One region of the Chloroflexus aurantiacus J-10-fl genome, then DNA from elsewhere that is predicted to be linked to it. Evidence: riboswitches for the same ligand, from Rfam matches in the RefSeq annotation. Region 1 holds a riboswitch; the other holds the start of a gene.
What was found. A riboswitch is a leader RNA that binds a small molecule or an ion and turns the genes downstream of it on or off. The one in region 1 is predicted to bind FMN.

Region 1 (4,528 bases):
CGGCAACTATTCGAGCTGGCTTGAGCAGAAGCGCCAGAAGCTGGCCGAGAGCGAGAAGGCCGAATCGCAACGACAAAAGGCTCTACAGCGTGAGCTGGAGTGGATTAATATGGCACCGAAGGGGCGGCACGCCAAGTCGAAAGCCCGGATTGCCGCCTACGAACGACTGCTCAGCGAGAATCAGGATCAGCGTGATCGAGAACTCGAAATCTACATCCCACCAGGCCCTCGCCTCGGTGATCTGGTGATCCGGGCGAACGGGGTGACGAAGGCTTACGGCGATAAACTGCTGTACGAAAATCTCAGTTTTGATGTTCCGCCAGGGGCAATTGTGGGTATCGTTGGCCCAAATGGTGCCGGTAAAACCACGCTCTTCCGTATGATCGTCGGGCAGGAACAGCCTGACAGCGGAACACTGGAGATTGGGGCTTCGGTAAAGCTGGGTTATGTCGATCAGAGTCGGGAAGTGCTCGACCCCAGGCAGACCGTCTGGGAAGCGATCTCGGAAGGAAACGACCAGATTGTGCTGGGTGGTCGTCAGGTTAACTCGCGTGCCTATTGTGCCCGCTTCAATTTTAGCGGCAGCGACCAGCAGAAGCTGGTAGGCAGCCTCTCCGGTGGTGAACGTAACCGTGTCCATCTGGCCCGCATTCTCAAATCCGGGGCCAATGTGCTGCTGCTCGACGAGCCGACCAACGATCTTGACGTGCATACCTTGCGGGCACTCGAAGAGGGACTGGAAAACTTTGCCGGTTGTGCCCTGATCATTTCGCACGACCGCTGGTTTCTGGATCGGGTTGCCACGCACATTCTGGCGTTCGAGGGCGATAGCCAGGTGGTCTGGTTCCCCGGTACCTATTCTGAATACGCTGCCGATTACCGACGGCGGAAAGGTGCTGAGGCCGATCATCCACACCGCATCGTCTACCGTCGTCTGACACGGTAGCAGGTAGAGAGTTCGGGCCTGCACGTCGTGGCTGCCCCATACCACACCCCCTTGCCTCCGCTCCTCTCCCACCGGGGAAGAGGAGCGGGGGATTGACGATGCGTTGATCGCCTTCACCCCCGGCTGCTTTTCGGCTGCACGCTATGCATTACCCATACGTCACACAGTAGCCGGTATGATGCATCGGTCGTGCCATTGGGCAACAGGGATCGCCCTGACCGCACCCGGTAGGGGCGCACGGCTATGCGCCCCTCTCGATGCCGGCTATGCATTAGCCACATGTCATGCTGCGTTAGGCCAGGCTGCAAGCGCTCACCGTGGCGCGGGCTTCCAGCCCGCGTGCCGGCATCATCTCCACCGCCGTCAGGTGCTGGTCGTGGCCGTTGTTGTACAGGCACGAACCAAGTGCAACAACACCTCTACGCCCAGGTATCGCATTCATGCCTGACCAACTCAATGATTGGTCACGAGCACATCCAGTACTGCCGTGACCAGGATGGGTAATGGCGGGCCATGCGCCGGATCGTGTGTACGGCTAGCGCGGCAGCCATGCTGCCGCACGCCAAACCCTGCGCCACGCACATGGTGCGCACGTAAGTCAACCCATCCGGCACGTGATAGCACGGCTGGAGCTGTACGCTGCTACCGAGCCAGTTGCCCACAATAGCATACATGGCGATCATATCCGCTGATACACACGTAGTTGACATAAGTTGTGGGTAATGCATAGGGAGTGGGAACGGCGTACCACGCGCTGGATCGTGAGCATGGCTGGCGCGGCAGCATGGCTGCCGCACTCCAAACCCTGCGACACAGCTGCGCACGGTCACCGGGCCAGTCGCCCAAAACAGCACCCATGGTGATCATGCTCGCTGGTACACCCGTGGTTGACACCAGTTGTGGGTAATGCATAGCCATGCCGGTGCGGGATGATGCCGCTATCCACAGGATGTCAGGCGCGTGTCACCCTGCTCACCCTGCTGGTCGCCGGGATGGTGTGAACTCTCTCACAATCATGTAGTCTGTCAGTAACTAATGAGTTGACAGCCCACCATTTTCCGGGTATCGTACCCCATATACGTCGCTACGGCGACAAAATCCGAAGACCTTCGGGGCAAGGTGAAATTCCTGATCGGCGGTAATGGTGGCGTGCCCACACAAGCCCGCGAGCCGTAAGGCAGGACCCGGTGTGATTCCGGGGCCGACGGTATAGTCCGGATGGGAGAAGGTCGGCGGTTGGTTTGGCACGATAGCAGATGAAGAGGCAAGAGCTATTGTATGCTCTTGTCTGTTTTGGCGACTGCGCCGGTAGTAGCCGGGCGCTCGCTTCCTCTGCGTTGCCGCTTCCTCCGCGATGCCCCGAAGGTGTGTTCAGGGGTGTCGCGATGAACCATCAACCACACGTTTTCACGCTCGAATATGCCGTAGAACTGGCTCTGCAACAGGCGGCGGCGGTTGTCGGTCGCACCAGCCCCAATCCGCCGGTTGGGGCGGTGGTTGTGCGTGATGGGCAGGTAGTTGGGCTTGGCGCAACCCAGCCCGCCGGTGGTCCACACGCCGAACGGATAGCCCTGGCCGCAGCCGGTGAGCGGGCACGCGGGGCCGACCTCTACACCACGCTCGAACCATGCACCTTCTACGGGCGCACGCCGCCCTGCACTGAGGCGATCATCGCCGCCGGGATCCGGCGGGTCTTCTTCATTGCCCACGATCCCGATCCGCGCATGGGAGACGGGGCAGCCGCTGTGTTGCAGCCTGCCGGGATCGAGGTGTACCGGATCACGACCGGAGCGGCAACTGTAGCCGGGCAACTGGCTCCGTTTCGCTGTCGGGTGCAGTGTGGTCGGCCACTGGTGACCGCCAAGTACGCCATGACGCTCGATGGCCGTATTGCCACTGCGAGTGGTGATAGCCGTTGGATCACCGATCCGGCAGCCCGTGCCCAGGTGCATCGCCTGCGCGATCAGGTGGATGTGATTATGGTGGGTGTTGGCACTATCCGCAATGATGATCCGCAGTTGACGACGCGCCTTGATCAGCACTGGCGCGAACCACGCCACCCCCTGCGGGTCATTGTTGATAGTCGCGGCCAGACACCTCTGCACGCCCGTGTGGTACGTGGTGATCTTCCCGGTCAAACGCTCATCGCCTGTGTTCAGCCTGAGCCAGCCTGGCTGGCTGCCATGCAGTCCCGTGGCGTGCGGGTTGTGCAATTCCCGCCAGATGCTACCGGGCGCGTCGCTCTCGCACCGTTGTTGCACTATCTGGCTCACGAGGGCTACAACCACCTGCTGGTTGAAGGCGGAGCCATGTTGCTCGGCGCATTGCATGCCGAGTGTTTGATTGACGAGATTTGGGCATTTATCGGGGCGCGTGTCGTGAACGATGCCCTGGCGCCAGGGCCAATGGCCGGACCTGGCGTCGCTTGCATGGCGATGGCTCGCCGTTATCGGCTCCGGCGGCTTGAACAATACGACCAGGATGCGTTGTTGATTGCCACGGCAGTTGATGCACCGTGGTGGGATGTTGAGGAGGTTGCTGATGTTTACCGGCATTGTTGAAGAGATGGGCACAGTTGCTCATATCGTAAGCACGCAAGAACAGGCCAACCAGATCACGATTACCTGTCGCACTGTGCTTGAGGGAACGCGTATCGGCGATAGCATTGCCGTCAATGGCACCTGTCTGACGGTGACGGCACTCACCGCAGATAGCTTCACCGTCGGCCTGAGTCCAGAGACCTTGCGTCGCACCAATCTGGGCCGGCTGCACGTCGGTGACCCGGTGAATCTCGAACGGGCACTGGCGTTTGGTGGTCGGATGGGTGGGCATTACGTGCAGGGGCACGTCGACGGCGTTGGCGAGATTGTAGCGATTGTGCCTGAAGGTGACTCAAAGCGAGTGACAATCCGCCCGCCGGCTGCTTTGCTGCCGTATATCGTCGAAAAAGGCTACATCGCGGTTGACGGCGTCAGCCTGACGGTGGCCGAGATGGGGCGTGAGACGTTTACCGTTGCCCTGGTTGCGTATACCCAATCGGCAGTCATCATGGGCCGTCAGACGGTGGGAGCATTGGTGAATATAGAGGTTGATATTATCGCCAAGTATGTTGAACGCCTGCTTGAGGCGTATCGCCAGGAGGCTCGCTAATGTTCGCATCAGTGGAAGAAGCGCTGCGCGATTACGCGGCTGGCCGGATGATCATCATCGTTGATGATGCTGATCGCGAGAATGAGGGCGATCTGGCCTGTGCTGCACAACACGTCACTGCTGAAACAATTGCATTTATGGCGCGCGAAGGGCGGGGGCTGATCTGTCTGGCGCTCGCCGGCGAGATAGCCGACCGTCTGGGGCTAGAGCCGATGGTACGGCAGAATCGGGCTCGTTTCGGTACCAATTTTACGGTATCAATTGAAGCTGCTCACGGCGTTACCACCGGTATCTCGGCTGCCGACCGGGCGCATACGATTCGCGTTGCGGTTGACCCACACAGTGGCCCGCACGATCTGGTACAACCGGGTCACGTCTTTCCCCTGCGGGCTGCGCCCAACGGTGTCCTGGAGCGGCGCGGTCAGACGGAAG
Region 2 (4,528 bases), 1.9 Mb from region 1:
GGAGGCGGGCTATCGCGCTGCACCATTAACACCCGTGGCGAAATGGTGATCGGCTGGGCCGGTAGCACAGGGGCTTCACTCCACCCGGTAAATGCCTGCCCATCGGTATAGCGTACCCACACACTCTGACCACGGTAGTTGTTGCCGGGAACAGTAAATGTGAGCGGCGACACCAATGGCTGCGGCGCGGTAAAGATTGTCACTGCATCAACGAAGACTTCAGTATTAGTATTACCACTGCGCCAGAACTGGAAGATGAGAAAGTCGCTACCGGTATAGCGAAAGGGGAGCGCGAATTCCTGATACTGACCGGCAGCGGTAAAATCTATTCCGCGCAGCGTAAGTGGGCCATACTGCTGGTCGCCATCTCCCACTGCGAAGCGCGCTATTTCGGCGGGTGAGGTGTTGTCACTAACTTTCAGGCGTACATACGCTACCAGAGATCTATCCTTGAACAGGAGTGGCCGGTAATCCCAAACCCACGCCGAACTTTCGCCGGATGCCGGTGCAAGGCGAAAGGCACCACCGCCCCAGGCTGCCGGATCGGCGACTCGCTCACCTGCCCCCCAGAGCAGTTGAAACGTAGAGTATGTTTCATCAACCAGCCAGCCCAAACTGAACTGTACCTGGGTGAAGGAGGGATGACTCAAACCGGCGAGCGTCACCGTCTCTTGTCGATCACTCATGGTATTGGCCAGATCAGCAACCGGCAGGTTCGCCCCAAGATAGATCGTATCGCTCACCGTCTGCGTATAGCCGACATCATCGCGGGTTCGCACATAAACCGTTCGCCAGCCTTCACCGGCGGGTAGCACATGGCGAAATTCATTGGTGAAGGGTTACCATTGCGCATCGACGAAGCACGGTTCGTTGGCCACCATCAATGCATTTGCTGGTCTGAGACCGGCGAACCCGGATTGAGCCTGTCGCTGATGGAGATACAACGATACTGAAGGGTTCAGCGTTTGCGGGGCTTCGTGCTCGATAATAACCGGGGCATACGTTGAGTCATTCCCAAACATTTGCGCAATGTAGCCTCTCCCATCACTGGCACGACGGTAATAGCCCAACCCAATCTCTCGATGACCGGCGCTCAGCAAGTTAGCCCGATGACCGGGGCTATTCAACCAGCCATTGATCGCATCCTGCGGCCTCATGTAGCCACAATACGCATTTTCAGCACCACTACTACCCAGATAACCAAACAGTGGTGCCCGATCACTCGGCCATTGGCCGTTGGTATCCTGATGTCCACAATATGGAGTAGGCCGATTCTCTACCGAATCCCAGGCAAACCAGCGCGACGCATAGGTCAGTTGTCGGTTCCAGCGGAGTGGCGGCTGCCCGACCTCACGGCGGGCCAGGTTGCCGTAGTATACCGTCAACGCTTCGTCCAATAGCAATGATGGGGTTTGCACGGTGGGATCGAAGGCGAGGGCAGTGAAAGTAACACATACCGGTAGCAACAGCAGCATACACCAGTGACGTACCATCTTCTGATAGGTCATTCGCTTCCTCCTTCACCGTGCCGCCTTTCCCGAAGTGAAGTGTAGCATACGGAAAAGTTCGTCTCAAGCAAACCATCGCGTTGGGGGGGCAGAAGCTAACCGTACCCGGTACAGAAGGCGGTTGGTGCAGAAACATGGCTCCCGCATGCCACGAGGATCATGGGTCGCCGAAGATGCTGTCCGGCAGAGCATGATGAACAGGCCAACTGCGGATCACGGTCAAGTTACAGATTCATAACGGGTTCTACACCACACCCCGCACGTCTATCCTTGACATCAATCCCCGATTAATGCTATCATCAACAGCGACAAACGATCTTCGGGGCAGGGTGAAATTCCCGATCGGTGGTATAGCCCACGAGCGTGTTGAGAGGCACGCAGGATCCGGTGTAACTCCGGGGCCGACGGTTACAGTCCGGATGTAAAGAAGATCCAGATATGGGCAAGGATGCAGGTAACGCACACGGTGCGCGCCTTCGTATCGTTGCCATTGCTGGCGGGATCATTTCCCGTCATGCTTCCGTATCTGTACCCCGAAGAGCGTTCGCTCGGCGGGGTTTTTCTATGCCCGCCGCGAAAGGAGTTGGAACGATGCAGCAAACATTGCCTGTAACAAGGGTCTCGCCGCGGGTCAGATCACTACAACGCTTCGAGTGGCCGGCTCTCGGTTTACCAGTCACCCTGATGCTCCTGCTCGTATTCTGGCAGGCAGGAGTGACTCTGAGCGGCTACCCGGCCTTTATTCTGCCTTCGCCGGCCCTGGTTGCCGGACGTTTCTGGCAGGCACTGAGTAGTGGTTTGCTCTGGCAGCACACTCTCGCCACCCTGAGCGCGGCTCTGGGCGGGTTCACGCTGGCACTGATCATCGCGCTTATCCTGGGTTACACGCTAGCACACATCCGCTGGCTCGAACAGGCCCTGGCCCCGGTGCTGGCCGCCAGTCAGGCGATCCCGGTGGTGGCAGTCGCTCCCCTCATTATCCTGTGGTTTGGCGCCGGCCTGACCTCGAAAGTTCTGGTGGCTGCACTGATCACCTTTCTGCCGATTCTTATCAATACGGTGGTCGCGATTCGCAGCATTCCCCGCGAACTGATCGAGATGGCATACATCAGTGGCGCCAATCGCTGGCAACTGCTGCGCTACGTCGAAGCTCCGCTGGCGCTGCCGGTACTGTTCGGCGGTGTCCGCACCGGGCTGGCGCTCGCCACAACCGGTGCCGTAGTCGGCGAGTTTGTCGCCGGACGGGTTGGCCTGGGCGCGTTGATCAATATTGCTCGTGGTCTGTTCGATACGCCATTGATCTTTGTTGCCCTGGCAACACTGGCCCTGATCACGTTAACCCTCTACGTGCTGGCCGGTTTGCTGGAACGACTACTGGTTCGCTGGGAAGCATCATAGCAATGACACACGTCAATTCAGGAGCATGACAATGATGAAACTCCGTGTGCTTACTCTGGGTATCCTGATCATCCTGCTCATCACCGCGTGCAGTGCGCCAACACCGACCACGCCTGCTGCGGCACCGACGGCTGCGCCGGCACCTAACGCTCAACCAACCTTACAACAAGTCACGCTGGCGATGTCGTATATTCCGAACATTCAGTTTGCCCCCTACTATGTCGCGGCTGCCAAAGGCTATTACGCTGCCGAAGGGATTGAGGTCGTCTTCGATTACAACTTCGAGAATGATGTCTTGCAGCGAGCTGCAACCTGGCCGACCAGTGGGGTTGCGTTCGCCACCACCAGCGGCACCTCGGTACTGCTGGCTCGCCAGCAAGGATTGCCGGTCAAGACGGTCATGACGCTCTATCAGCGCTTCCCGATTGCCTTCTTCGCCAAGAGCAATGTGCCGTTGGCAAGTGTGAATGACCTGCGCGGGCAGACGATTGGTATTCCTGGCCGTTTCGGCGAGAGCTTTTATGCGCTTCTGGCTGCGCTCTACGCCGGCGGTATGAGCGAAGCCGATGTGACCGTGCAGGAGATCGGCTTCACCCAAACCGCTGCGGTGATGGAAGATAAGGTGCCGGTCGCGATTGGCTACGCGATGAACGAACCGGTTCAGTTGCGCGGTCAGGGTGTCGAAGTGAATGTTCTGCTGGCAGCCGATGTCTTTAACCTGGCCGCCAATGGTATCGCCGTAAGTGAGGCCCTGATCGCTCAGAATCCTGAGCTGGTACGGAAATTTGTGCGGGCCAGTCTGCGCGGGCTGGCCGATACGCTGGCCAATCCTGATGAGGCGTTTGATCTGAGCCTGCAATTCATTCCCGAAGCCCAACTGGGCGATCTCTCATTACAACGCCAGGTATTGCAAGAGAGTCTTCCCTTCTGGCAAAATGAATTAACTGCGCAATACGGTTTGGGCTACACCGACGGCCAGCTCTGGACGCGCACCGAGGAGTTTATGCGCGCAGCGGGATTGCTGTCTGCGCCGGTTGATGTGCAGCAGGCGTTCACGAATGAGTTTGTACCGGGCGGATCGTACTGATCACGTCGCACAACCTGCGACGGGTAGGTGAAGGGAATGCCTTCGCCTACCCGTTGTGCTTTTTGCGGGTAGGTGCTGAGTGAGGGGTGGCGGTAGGTAGAACACTCGCCAGACACCAACACACAGGCCGACGTGCGCCTGCAACCCAGATGTACGCGCCAAAGAAGTTGTCTGGTGGTACAATTTGACACAAGCGCCAAAAGGAGCACGGAGTCTATCAGCCATGGTTCTGCATACATTGGAGGCTCTGAACTATAAATGCCTCCGCTACATCCGGCAAGAGCTACACACCTTCCAGATTCTGTAGGACCGAATGCCAGTGGGAAGAGTACGTTCCTGGATGTGCTGGTGTTCTTGAAAGACATCCTCGAAGAGGGGTTACAAAAAGCGGTGCAGAAACGTGCGCGCTCGGTACGCGATCTTGTCTGGCAGATGGAGCCACATCCTGTTGAACTCGCTGTAGAACTCCACATTCCTGAACACCTCCGTCATAAAAAAGATGACAGCCGGATACGCTACGAAGTTCGGATCGGAA

Region 2: linked by a shared signal. The riboswitch ahead of CAUR_RS04260 (ABC transporter permease) and the one ahead of ribD (bifunctional diaminohydroxyphosphoribosylaminopyrimidine deaminase/5-amino-6-(5-phosphoribosylamino)uracil reductase RibD) in region 1 are both predicted to bind FMN.

The regions. Positions count from the first base shown of each region.
Region 1 is NC_010175.1:2,995,626-3,000,153, forward strand. It holds gene ettA (energy-dependent translational throttle protein EttA) at 1-946, shown strand, start outside; gene CAUR_RS11500 (hypothetical protein) at 1,239-1,388, opposite strand; FMN riboswitch at 2,048-2,180, shown strand; gene ribD (bifunctional diaminohydroxyphosphoribosylaminopyrimidine deaminase/5-amino-6-(5-phosphoribosylamino)uracil reductase RibD) at 2,332-3,507, shown strand; gene ribE (riboflavin synthase) at 3,488-4,096, shown strand; gene CAUR_RS11520 (bifunctional 3,4-dihydroxy-2-butanone-4-phosphate synthase/GTP cyclohydrolase II) at 4,096-4,528, shown strand, end outside.
Region 2 is NC_010175.1:1,109,765-1,114,292, forward strand. It holds gene CAUR_RS04250 (hypothetical protein) at 1-815, opposite strand, end outside; gene CAUR_RS04255 (CAP domain-containing protein) at 840-1,508, opposite strand; FMN riboswitch at 1,820-1,944, shown strand; gene CAUR_RS04260 (ABC transporter permease) at 2,100-2,906, shown strand; gene CAUR_RS04265 (ABC transporter substrate-binding protein) at 2,938-3,993, shown strand; gene CAUR_RS04270 (AAA family ATPase) at 4,336-4,528, shown strand, end outside.